2 regions of the Salipaludibacillus sp. CF4.18 genome follow, and region 1 is predicted to be linked to the other one. Evidence: a T-box and tRNA genes for the amino acid it is inferred to sense, from the RefSeq annotation. Region 1 holds a T-box; the other holds one or more tRNA genes.

Region 1 (6,623 bases):
CACAACTAGCACGTCACTATCTTCATAAACGATATCAAGATTTAATTCTTCAGGTTCTGCTTCTAGTTCTTTTACAGGAGGCTCATCAATGATTACATGATCATCCTGTTTAATTTTATAGTTACTCTTCGTTATTTCTCCGTTTACCTTCACAAATCCATCTTGTATCCATTGTTGTACCAGACTTCGAGACCAATCAGAGGCTTGTTCAGTGAGCCACTTATCTATTCGAACACCTTGCTCTTCAGATTTAAATTCATGTATTTTCATTTTATGACTTCCCTTGTGTTTTTTCTTCTCTAATGACATGTATCATAAGCATAATAACTCCAACCACTAATGCGGAATCAGCTACGTTAAAAATAGGAAAATTATATGAAAAAATATAGGTATCAATAAAGTCAACTACTGCACCGAACAATACCCGATCAATAAAATTCCCTATTGCGCCTCCTAGAACGAGCCCGAGAGAAAGGCCGAACCAAGGCTGCTCTTTACCATATAACCTTATATAATAAATGACAACACCTATAACAATCAATGTAGCAAGGAAAAACAGCCACATTTGCCCTTGTAATATCCCAAACGCTGCTCCTGAGTTTCGGTGGGACGTTAAGTATAGTACATTCTCAATGAGTGGAATACTTTCTCTAATTTCCATATGTTGTACAACCAACCATTTTGTAAGTTGATCAAATAAAATCACAACGAGTGCTATTACATAATAAATCAACGCCATGTCTCCCCTCACTACTGCTTTAATGTACCCTTATGCATTTTAGCATAGCAACGAGAAACAGACAATTAAGAAAAACAGCATATCCGCTTTTTGTTAAATAAATCTTTGCATTTATGCCACACTTGATAACAAAATCTTAATTGGTTTTATCGTTACCTGGGTAAGCGGGTTCCATTCCAGCAAATTTAAAAAACTTCGTCTCTTTCTTCCGTTATTGTCACGGAAGGTTGTTTGAGCATTGCCCGAGGAAAGCGTCTCGAAACCTTCTGTTCGAATGGAAACAACAGTCTCTAATAACTAAGAATTTTATAAATTATCTAAAAAAAAACTAGTCTACCGGCTGATGGACCGTTAGACTAGTTTTTTAGTTATCCTTCGTAATGATTTACAATTGTGTCTGTGCAGTCAGGACAAAGATTAGGATGATTTACATTCGTTCCTAATTCCTTTGTGACCATCCAACACCGTTCACATGTTTCACCTTCAGCCTGTAGGATTTCAATAGCAATTGCTTCATATTTTTTCGCTCCTGCCGGTGCATCTGAAATACTTCCAGCTACTGTTGCCTCAGAGCTTATGAATAGCTTATTAAGATTTCCAATGGATGAAAGAAGCTCAAAGTCTTCGCCATCTGCATAAACAACTACATGAGCACTTAAACTTTTCTTAATTCCTTTTTCATTTCTAGCTTCTTCCAATGCTTTCAATACATCGTCTCGCAGATCCATAAAACGATCCCATTTTTCTTTCAACTTAGCTACGCCGTCGTAATTCTTTACTTCAGGCATATCTGTCAATTGAACACTTTCTTCTTCTACACCAGGAATATGCTTCCACACCTCTTCTGTCGTATGGGAAAGGATTGGTGATAATAACTTAACGAGAGTAGTTAACGTCTCATGCATCACCGTTTGTATCCTTCTGCGGTCAAGGTGATCGGCATGTTGAATGTACAACGTGTCTTTTGAAATATCCATGTAAAAAGAACTTAACTCGACCGTACAGAAATTATGAACTTTGTTATAAACATGGGCAAACTGATACTCATCGTAACCAGTTTTAACATCCTTTACAAGATCGTCTAACTTGATTAACATATATTGATCCAACTCAGATAAGTCATTGTAAGCAACTGTATTTGATTTCGGATCAAAATCATTTAGATTTCCGAGTAAAAAGCGGAAAGTGTTTCTGATTTTACGATACACTTCAGCAACTTGCTTTAGGATATCATCCGATACTCTTACGTCTGCCTGATAGTCCACTGAAGAAACCCAAAGTCTTAAAATATCAGCACCTAGCTGTTTCATTATCTTATTAGGGATAATGACGTTTCCAAGTGACTTACTCATCTTTTTGCCTTTGCCGTCTAACGTAAATCCATGACTAATCACTTGTTTGTATGGTGATTTACCCGTCACAGCTACCGCAGTAGATAACGAAGAGTTAAACCAACCGCGATATTGGTCAGAACCTTCTAAATAAACATCCGCCGGACGAACTAAGTCATCACGTTCTTCAAGCACTGCTTGGTGTGATGATCCGGAGTCAAACCATACATCCATAATGTCCATTTCTTTTGTAAACACACCATTCGGGCTATGTTCAGACTCGAATTTATCTGGAAGGAGATCGGCTGTTTCCCATTCGAACCAAATGTTAGATCCATGCTCCCTAAATAATTCAGATACATGAGTAATCGTCTCATCATTAATGATAGGTTCCCCATCTTCTCCGTAAAAGATTGGAATCGGCACGCCCCAAGCACGTTGTCTGGAGATACACCAATCACCACGATCTCGTACCATATTATATAATCTAGTTTCGCCCCATTTAGGAAGCCATGTTACTTCTTCTATTTCCTTTAATAAGTCTTCGCGGAAATCTTTAATAGAAGCAAACCACTGTGGTGTAGCTCTGAAAATCACCGGCTTCTTCGTACGCCAATCATGTGGATAAGAGTGAGTCATAAACGTAAGTTTCAGCAACGCACCTACTTCATCCAATTTCTCTGTAATTGATTTATTCGCCTCATCATAGAATAAGCCTTCAAACATTGGTGCTTCCTCTGTGAATACACCTTTATCGTTTACAGGACATAAAACATCTAATCCGTATTGCTGACCAATAATATAATCATCTTCCCCGTGACCCGGTGCTGTATGAACACAACCCGTACCCGCATCCAACGTAACGTGATCCCCAAGAATAACTTGTGATTCACGATCATAAAATGGGTGCTTTGCTTTCGTATGCTCGAGATCAGCACCTTTATAAGTAGCGGTGATTTCATAGTTTTCCCATTCAAATTCTTTCACAAGTGATTCAAGTAACCCTTCAGCAACAATATATTTATTATTATTAACGTTAACCACTACATAGTTCAATTCATGATGTAAAGCAATTGCTAAATTTGCAGGAATCGTCCAAGGAGTTGTTGTCCAGATGACATATTTCTCATCTCCTTGGAGAACTCCACGTCCATCGGTTACATCAAATGCGACATAGATTGATGGAGAGCGTTTATCATGGTATTCAATTTCTGCTTCTGCTAGTGCTGACTCAGAGGAAGGCGACCAGTAAACAGGTTTTTTCCCCTTATAAATGTAGCCCTTTTTAGCCATTTCACCAAACACTTTAATTTGTTGTGCTTCGTACTCATGCGTGAGAGTTACATATGGATTGTCCCAGTCACCTCTTACTCCTAGACGTTTAAATTGTTCTCGTTGATTATCAACTTGGACTAAGGCATATTCTTCGCACTTTTTGCGGAATTCAGCAACTGTCATTTTTTTACGATCAACTTTGCCTTTTTTAGTTAGCGCTGTTTCGATTGGCAGACCATGTGTATCCCAGCCAGGGACATAAGGTGCTTGAAATCCATTCATAGACTTGTATCTCACGATAAAATCTTTAAGGATTTTATTTAATGCATGGCCCATGTGAATATCACCATTTGCATATGGAGGTCCATCATGCAGCACAAACATTGGTCTTCCTTCTGTTCGTTGTTGAACCTTATCGTAAATTCTCATGCTTTCCCAATCCGCTTGCATCTCGGGTTCTTTATTAGGAAGATTCCCTCTCATCGGAAATTCCGTTTTCGGCATTAATAATGTTTGTTTATATTCCATACTTTCTTCCTCCTTTAACTTCCTCTTACATTAATAATTTATTAAAGGCTTTGTAATAGCCAAAAAAAACAAAAAATCCCCCTCATCCACATTGGGACGAGAAGGAAAACCCGCGGTACCACCCATATAAGTGCTGACTTTTATTTGACCAATAGCACTCAACTTAAGCATGAAATATCGCTCATGACACGGTACAGTTTACTTGAGAGATAAGTAGGTTTCTCTCGTTCAGTGCACAGCTCTAGGGTGATTTTCAAAATAGTTGGGGCACCGGTCTCTCACCATCACCGGTTCGCTAAACTGCCTCAAATCTATTCTTACTTTCCCTATCGTCGCTTATCATTTATTATTACCAATCATTGAACTATATAACAACAAGAAAACAGATAAATTCAAAAAAGTGAATGCTCACTTAACCTTGGTAAATTTCATCCCAAGCATCTATTTATAAAAACAGCGTCATTCTCCAATATAAACCGGTTATTAAAGTATATGATAATTTCTTTTTATACGTCAAGTAGGTTAAAAGTTTTCGTAGGACTCTTCTTCTTGTTGCTCTTTACTTGTTTGACTTAAGTCGTCCCAGTCTTCTGTATTAAGCATCTCTAACTGAGCTTCAAGAAGCATTCTGAACCTCGTACGGTATACAGAAGCTTGTTTTTTTAACTCTTCCACTTCTAAAGCAACTTTCCGGGACTTGGACAGCGCTTCATTCACTATACGGTCAGCATTCTTCTCAGATTCCTTAATGATCAATTTCGCTTCTTTTTCTGCTGATCTTTTGACACCTTCTGCCGTTTCTTGTGCGACTAGAATAGACTTATTCAACGTTGTCTCAATGTTTGAAAAGTGAGTAAGCTTATCATCAAGTTCAGAAACCCGATCTAATAACTCTTTCTTTTCACGAATGACGGATTCATAATCTTTAATAATTTGATCTAAAAACTCATTTACTTCGTCCTCATCATACCCTCTAAAACCTCGGGTAAATTCCTTATTATGAATATCTAAGGGAGTTAATGGCATAACCTAGAGCACCTCCGAATAATTGTTTATTACAATACTTATGTACATGTTTCGACATAACCTGAAAAAATTCCTTTTTTACTTAGGAAATCCCAAGATAATTCGATGTTTTCCCTTTTTAGTTTCTCCCTCTAATTCCAGAATCTCGCATCTTCCAAAACCTCTTACTGAAAGAACATCCCCTTTATGTATAGTATAAGAGGGGTTATCAACTATTTTCCAATTAACTTTAATTTTCTCACCAGTAATCGCCACTTTCACTTTTGCCCGAGGAAGACGAAAAGCTTCTGAAACGACACTGTCAACTCTCATTGATGACACAGTAACAAACTGTTCATCGGTTTCTTTGACACCTTCTATAAGAGACTCACGATTAACTTTCTCCAGCCTAACTTTTGCTTTTCCAATCGATTCTAGGTTAACAAGGACATAATCAGCAACCTCATCCGCAAGAACAACTTGATACCGTTCTTCTGTTGAAATGATGTCACCAAATTTTTCTCGTTTTATACCAATACTCATTAACGAGCCAAGAATATGGGGATGCTCTATCGTCACGAATTTACTTGGGTAAGTAATTTCATATGTTGAAACACTATAATCCGATTCTTCAGGAGTATAGTAATCAGGGTACAAAATGGCCCGCATTCTTTCAGGGGCTGAATGGCCGCCCCAAAACGACACTCGCACTTCATCACTCTTACCGATAAGAGTAGAAAGGATATGTTGTTGTCTTGGATCCAGAAAATCCGTTACCTTAAACCGATATTCATTTGCAACCATTTCTTTCCAATCAAGTACTTGATCAACAAATGCATATTCTTCTTTTCTGTAATGTTCATAAATAGACACTTGTTCACCAACCATCTCATTCGTTATAAAAACATATTAAATAAGTATCTTAATCCATCCATTGCAAAACGTAGTGCAAATAAGGCAACCAATGGTGACAGATCAATCATGCCAAGTGGCGGAATGATTTGCCTGAATGGAGCAAAAAGAGGTTCTACCAATTTTCCAATGGCTTGACCAAATGATGATTCTCTTGCATTTGGAATCCAAGACATAAAAATATAAATAATACAGATAAACCAATAAATTTCAACTGCTTGAATGATTAAACTTGCTATTAATTCCACTTTCATTCACTCTCCTACATACTATGATCCTTGGATCATATCAGATATCGAACCAGTTACGTTAACATTATCAGGAGTACAAAGAAAAATCTCACTACCGAGTTTCTGTATATCTCCTCCTATAGCATAAACTGTACCGCTGAGAAAATCTACAATTCTCTTTGCTTGATCTCTAGGTATTCGCTGTAAATTTATAACAACTGCTTTTCTATTCTTTAATTGATCAGCTATTTCCTGCACCTCATCGTAACTATGAGGCTCGATAAGCATCACCTTTGCTTGACTTTGGACACTACTCAAACTCACTACATTTCGTTTATCTTTTCTGGTTTCTTTTTCAGGAGTTGAAAACTTTTCATCCTCTTCGGAATTTGCAACTTCCACTTCCATCTCCGATTCATTATAGTCATCTTCTAATTCAAAAAAACGCTTAAACTTTCTTTTCATACTCATATTATTTAACACCTCGCCTCTTTGAATGGCTATTTTTCTTTTCCAACTAATGAGGTACCAATTCGAATGTAAGTTGCACCTTCTTCAATAGCAACTTCATAATCGTTTGACATCCCCATTGATAATTCATGA
Region 2 (6,623 bases), on a different contig from region 1:
ATCTTCAATGATATCTTGAACACGTTGGTGCAGTTCCAGATCAAGTGTTAGGACAAGATCATTCCCTCTACTTCCAAGGCTCTCTTCAGGATTACTATGGATATTGCCATCTTGGTCGATAGAGTTTTCAAGTTCCCCTTTTCTTCCTTTGAGAACAGACTCATACTGCGCTTCTAAATAACTTCTTCCGACTTCTTCGTTTCGTTCATATCCTTGCGATAAAAACATATCAATTTCATCTCTTGGTATCGAACCTACACTACCTATAATTCCTCGTAATTCATCTCCATACATGTACTTTCTCGCTGAATCACGAATAATGTCTACTCCTGGCAACTGGTCCATATGTTCCATTATTTTAGCACTTTCTTCATATCCGATTCCACGATCAACTTTATGAGGCAAATTATTATACCCTGAATTAAACTCGCGCCAAATTAGAAAAACTTCCAAATCATTGTCTGTCAGCTGAGAAAGCTCTTCTTCCGTAATATTATCTAGTCGCTGTAAATGTGCTTCTGAATCAGAAAGATCCATTTCTTCAGCTTCTTTTATCGAAAGTTTTCCCAAATATTCCTCTTCGTTTAAAATTGACCAAAATTCTTTCCGGTCCCGTTCAAACTTATCTCCTAACTCTTCTACTTCATCACTCATAGAGATAAATTCACTGAGTTTCGTTGCTGTCTCTATCATTTCAATTTGTGAAGTATTTCTGTTTGTGTATGTCACAGTAAATTGTAATTCATTATCAACTAAGAGATTTCCATACCGGTCATATATTAATCCACGAGGGGCTTCGACAGGTTGACTTACATTAACCGTACTTTCGAGCTGTTCTTGATAAGATTCCCCCTGCACAATTTGTACAACACCCAGTCTTAATATCAATGCAGAGAAAAGCATAAATACAACAAAGAACAACAAATTGAGCCGAATTGATAAATGTGGTTTTGTTAATTTTTTTTCACTCATAGCGGAAACCCTTTCTGTCCTTCTGAAATAAAAAGTATGAATATTAAAAAAACATTTAGAATAGACACCCTATTTCATAAGGTGTCTATAAGACGTTGCCCGCATATGCGGTTATCTTCCAGGTTTCACGAACCCGCCAATGACAGGTGGGTGCTTGCAAAAATATCTTCAGCTTCCTTTCATTTTCAATAAGGCATGCTGTTAACATTTTAATATAAAGCTCCCAAAGTGAATAAATGTTCGGCTCGAATTATACTTGAAGTTCACCAACAAAGCAGGCATCTTTATTTAAGATTATTATATCATACGATACTCACTTTTCAATATGAAGCGATTGTCCTGTATTTATCTTTTCTTAAGCGCGCTATAGCTCTCTTTCTTGTTTGACTCTGGTAAAGAAATATCCTTGATAAACCAATAGATAACGAAATGTCCTAGCCCAAGAAAGAGCAAAGCTATCGGTACCCCCTTTTCTTCACCTAAACCTAATATGGCGACAATCAGTATGAGAATAGAGGCAATTCTTCCGAAATTTAAAAATAATTCACGAACTACAATATATTCTACCCTCATTGTCGCAGCATCACGGCTGCTTCCTATGACATCATATGTTAAGGAAAGATAAGGAACTAGTAATAATGGATATGCAATGGATGCAAATACCCCGTAAATAATTAAATGTGTAAAATCTGCACCAAATGCGATGATAAAAACTGCAAAGTATAAAATAGTTCCTCCAACAAGGACCGCATATTTACGTTTGGTTTTCGGCAAAAATCTTCCTACGATAAAATAACAAATAAAGGACAAAAATGAAGTTATTAAACCATATGTGCCAATAGCTAGTTCACTTCCCGTTGCAATGTACAACCAGACAATGACAACAAAAATGAAACTCCCTTCCCTTAAACCTTGAAAAAAGTTCGCATGCAGGATATTCTTCCAATGACGATATTCTTTTCGATACGAAAAACCTTCAGCGAGTCGATATTCTCCTTTTGCTGACCTTCTCCCTAAAAAAAAACTTAAAAATACGGCTACTGAGAAGAGAAAAAGGGATCCTGAGAATATCACTTGATAACCGATTAGGTCTTCCATATATGTAATAACAAAACCAGCAAATATCGGGCCTATCATTCCTGCAAAAGAAGTAAGCAAGCCAAGAAATCCGTTGAAAAAGTCTCTTGTTTCAGGTTCCGTAATCTCAAAAGTAAGTACGTGAAAAGAAAGCCAGTAAAACCCATAGCCAATACCTAAGAGTGCACCTAAGAGGATTAAGTATTTTCCCGCCTGATCACTTAAAATAAGTACCGTCAAATAAAAACAGGATAGTGATATAACACCTAATCGCAATACGATAATCCGGTCAATTTTCTTTGCCCATCTGCCAGCTAGTATAAATGTTATGGGCTGCATAATAACTGCTGATAAATTATAAATTGAAAGTTTAATAAGATCCTCTGATTGTTTCCACAAGAACACATTCACAAAAGTATTTGATAAAGCGATACTTAAAGCATAAAGCCCTCCAATAACCAAAAGTAATGTAATGTCTTTATTTACTTCTATATCACCAATTAATTTTTGAGTCCATTTTTTCACACTACCAACACTCCTTTCACCAACATCACTTAGTTTGTCACGAAGATAAAAGGATATTCTTGATTCTGTATGTAGAATTCAAAAAAGTGTTCCGAAAGCATAAGCTTTCGAAACACTCTAATTAAACTTTATTATTTAGCTGCAGAATAGCGCTTAGCTACTTCATCCCAATTAATTACGTTGAAGAATGCATCAACATAATTAGGACGCAGGTTTTGATACTTTAAGTAATAAGCATGCTCCCAAACGTCTACACCTAAGATTCCAGTCTTGCCTTCCATAATAGGTGTATCTTGGTTTGGTGTGCTTGTTACTTCAAGCTTGCCATTATTAACTGCAAGCCAAGCCCAACCTGAACCAAAACGAGTTAAAGCTGCATTTTTGAATTCTTCTTTGAACTTATCAAAGCTGCCAAAAGTTTCTGTAATAGCGTCCGCTAATTCACCTGAAGGTGCGCCGCCGCCATTTGGAGACATGATTTCCCAAAAAAGTGTGTGATTAAAGTGTCCGCCACCATTGTTTCGAACAGCACCTCGAATACTTTCAGGTAAAGCATCAAGATTAGTAAGTAAGTCTTCTAGGCTTTTACCTTCAAGATCACTGTGACCTTCAAGTGCACCATTAAGCTTTGTTACATACGTGTTGTGGTGCTTGCTATGGTGAATTTTCATCGTTTCTTCATCGATGTGTGGTGTTAGTGCGTCATGTGCGTATGGTAGTTCTGGTAAAGTAAATCCCATTCATATCTCCTCCTTATATTTAGTATTGCAGGTATAAGTTTTATTGAAAAATAAAAAATCCCCCACAATGATAAGGCCTTTTCTAATGTTTATTAGAAGAGGACTTCTTATCTTATTTCACATTATCAAATATTCCCTCAGCTTACAAATAATAAACCTTTGTTTTCAGATAAAGCTACTTAGTCTTTAAATTTAACTACCGTAAAAAAATTGTGATTTAGAAGACTCCGTGAGAATTTTACAAGGATAAAACAGAAAAATAATTTTTAACTAGCACTCAACATACCACTCTATACATTTTGAGTTGACTTGCTCCATGACATGAATGACATCCGGGGATTTATCATTTGGTTAGGACTCTTCAATTGAAGCATATTTGCGTTCTTAGAAAAATCAATAATTAGTTTTTCATCATATATCCATTCGACACGCTTTTCAATAGCAACGCGAAAAGGTAATGGTGTAGTTTCTATGAGTAATTCTCTATCTGTAATGTCTTGTTCCTTTAATTCAACTAATTGACTGACTCCACTTACGACACAGCCACATCCATCTGTTTCATACTGGATAAACAACACTTGATCTTCTTGAAGAGATGCTGCTTCGTTAATTACATTTATCGCTTCATTAGTTATAAAAACTTCCATTACATTCACTCCCTTACTTTCTTCATTATGAAGGAGGAAAAGAAAGAAGACAATTAAAAAGCTCACTAGCAATAGCTAGTGAGCTGTTAAAGTCAATATGGAGGAGGAAGAGGGATTCGAACCCCCGCGGGATTTGACTCCCCTGTCGGTTTTCAAGACCGATCCCTTCAGCCAAACTTGGGTATTCCTCCTAGAAAAATATGGTGGACCCTGTAGGACTCGAACCTACGACCGGACGGTTATGAGCCGTCTGCTCTAACCAACTGAGCTAAGGGTCCAAACTGGATAAGTCTATAAAATCATGGTAGCGGCGGAGGGGATCGAACCCCCGACCTCACGGGTATGAACCGTACGCTCTAGCCAGCTGAGCTACACCGCCTTGCTGTCCATCGCTCTTTTAAAGACAATGATTATCTTAGCACGGGAATCAAATACAAGTCAACACTTTTTTTAATCTTTCTCACAAAAGTTGAAGACAGCAGGAAGAAATGACCCCTTCCTGCTGCTAACAATCCCCATAATTAACTTTATTCTTCTTCCAAAATAGCTTCAGCAATATTCACTGAATGATCGCCTACCCGCTCTAAATTACTAATCATATCTACAAACACGATTCCTGCAGAACCTTGACAACTACCATCATTTAGCCGTAAAATATGTTTTTTGCGAAGCTGTCTTTCCATTTTGTCAATTTGTTCCTCTTTTAATACAACAGATCTGGCAGCATCAACATCTTCATTTTCTAATGCTTTTATTGCCTCATCTAACGTATCGATCGTCAAACTGAACATTTCGCGTAAATCTTCTTTTGCTAATTCTGACATTTTCACTTTATTTGTTACTTGGAATTCAGCTAATTCAACAATATTTTCCATGTGGTCCCCGACTCTTTCTATATCACGGACTGTATCCATAAGCATAGAATGTAAACGAGAATCACTAGCCGTTAAAGAGTTCGTTGAAATCTTAACTAAATAATCCGTGATTTTCCGGTCCAAGTTATTAATCGCATCTTCAAATTGATAAGTAAGTTCTGCGTGTCGCTTAATTTTTGTTTCTACAAATTGAGAAGCTTCGGTTAAGCCTTGCTTAGATAACTCCGCCATTCTCAATGTCTCTTTCTTTGCTTGACCTAAAGCAATAGATGATGACTGGGAAATTAACACAGGATCGAGATGCTGCGCTTTGTACTCAATCACTGTTTCATCTCCTGGAATAAGTTTTGTAACTATAAGAGCCAATATTCCAATGAACGGAAGCTGAATGAGAACATTGGAGACGTTGAAAATACCGTGAGCTACAGCAATGGTCATTTCTGGATTCAATACTAAAGAATCTTGTAAAAAAGAAATCATTGCAATGTAAGGACCTATAATAATTAAAACTAAAATTGTTCCAATAACATTGAAAATAACATGTGTTAGTGCTGCTCTTTTCGCTGCAATGGATGCCCCAATTGCAGCAAGAACCGCTGTAATTGTTGTACCTATATTATCACCAAACAAGACCGGTAATGCAGCACTCAAATCCATAGCGCCTTGAGCAAATAATTGCTGTAATAAACCAATGGCTGCAGATGAACTTTGCACCGCTACCGTGAAAATAGTTCCTATTAGAACTCCTAATAGTGGATTTTGACTCATACTAACCGTTAAGTCCGTAAATGCTTCCATCTCTCTTAACGGTTTCATACCATCGCCCATTAATTCTAATCCATAGAACAATGCGCCAAATCCGAAAAATACTTGCCCGTAATTATTTGCTTTTTTATTTTTCAGGAAGAAAATCAGAAAAGTTCCTACTGCAATAATGGGCAGCGCATAATCGGAAACTTTAAGTCCAATTATAAATGCTGTAACAGTTGTTCCAATATTCGCACCCATTATTACACCAATTGACTGGCGAAGAGTCATAAAACCAGCATTTACAAGTCCAATCGCAAGAACTGTGGTTCCTGTACTGGTTTGTAAAAGTATTGTTACTACAATACCCGCAATAACACCCATAACAGGATTACTAGTAAACTTGTCTAATACATCTCTTAGTTTGTCACCAGCAACCTTTTGCAGTCCATCCCCCATGTATTTGATTCCAAATAGAAAAATACCCAATCCACCGAAAAACATAAACAACAAATCTCTTAGTTCCAATACGTCATCCCCTTGATCTACCAAGTTTCGATTTAATTCGATCTGTTTCGCTAACCTTTACTATCGTAAACTTTAATTATTAATAAAATATTAATGAATTGTAAAGATTATATTAAGTTTATAAACCAACTCAAAAAAACACAAGGAAAGTTTACTTGTCCATTATGATATGTTCCTTTAGAATAAGAGTCATTAACCAAATAATTTACATAAATAAACCAAGGAGTGAACAAATGAATATATTTAAACAATTTATTAGCAGTTTACATTCTCCGGAAACTATTGCAAAATTTCGTATGCAAAAAATTGGCAAAACAATTCTTTATGTATTTTTCCTCATGCTAATCACATCTATCCCTTTTTCCATTCAATTAGGTGCCAATGTTAACAATCTTTATACGTACGTAAGTACAAATTTGGAAGAGTCTATTCCTGATTTCTCCGTTGAGAATGGAATTCTTAAGTCTGATGTAGAGGAACCAATTATTACAGAAAACGATAATACGGTGATC

What was found. A T-box is a leader RNA that pairs with one kind of tRNA and senses whether it is charged. The one in region 1 lies ahead of ileS (isoleucine--tRNA ligase), so its partner is inferred to be a tRNA-Ile.
Region 2: it encodes a tRNA-Ile, which carries the amino acid that the T-box ahead of ileS (isoleucine--tRNA ligase) is inferred to sense. The anticodon was not compared.

The regions. Positions count from the first base shown of each region.
Region 1 is NZ_JBIMEV010000001.1:42,954-49,576, reverse strand. Features, by position in the region: gene ACHABW_RS00255 (RluA family pseudouridine synthase) at 1-270, opposite strand, end outside; gene lspA (signal peptidase II) at 272-733, opposite strand; gene ileS (isoleucine--tRNA ligase) at 1,108-3,873, opposite strand; T-box leader at 3,963-4,215, opposite strand; gene ACHABW_RS00240 (DivIVA domain-containing protein) at 4,396-4,899, opposite strand; gene ACHABW_RS00235 (RNA-binding protein) at 4,978-5,751, opposite strand; gene ACHABW_RS00230 (YggT family protein) at 5,775-6,038, opposite strand; gene ACHABW_RS00225 (cell division protein SepF) at 6,060-6,491, opposite strand; gene ACHABW_RS00220 (YggS family pyridoxal phosphate-dependent enzyme) at 6,521-6,623, opposite strand, start outside.
Region 2 is NZ_JBIMEV010000002.1:102,257-108,879, reverse strand. Features, by position in the region: gene ACHABW_RS02340 (peptidoglycan D,D-transpeptidase FtsI family protein) at 1-972, opposite strand, end outside; RNA gene ssrS (6S RNA) at 1,065-1,256, opposite strand; gene ACHABW_RS02330 (MFS transporter) at 1,318-2,574, opposite strand; gene ACHABW_RS02325 (superoxide dismutase) at 2,706-3,314, opposite strand; gene ACHABW_RS02320 (iron-sulfur cluster biosynthesis family protein) at 3,605-3,961, opposite strand; tRNA gene ACHABW_RS02315 (tRNA-Ser) at 4,060-4,152, opposite strand; tRNA gene ACHABW_RS02310 (tRNA-Ile) at 4,163-4,239, opposite strand; tRNA gene ACHABW_RS02305 (tRNA-Met) at 4,264-4,340, opposite strand; gene ACHABW_RS02300 (Na/Pi cotransporter family protein) at 4,489-6,111, opposite strand; gene ACHABW_RS02295 (DUF1189 domain-containing protein) at 6,345-6,623, shown strand, end outside.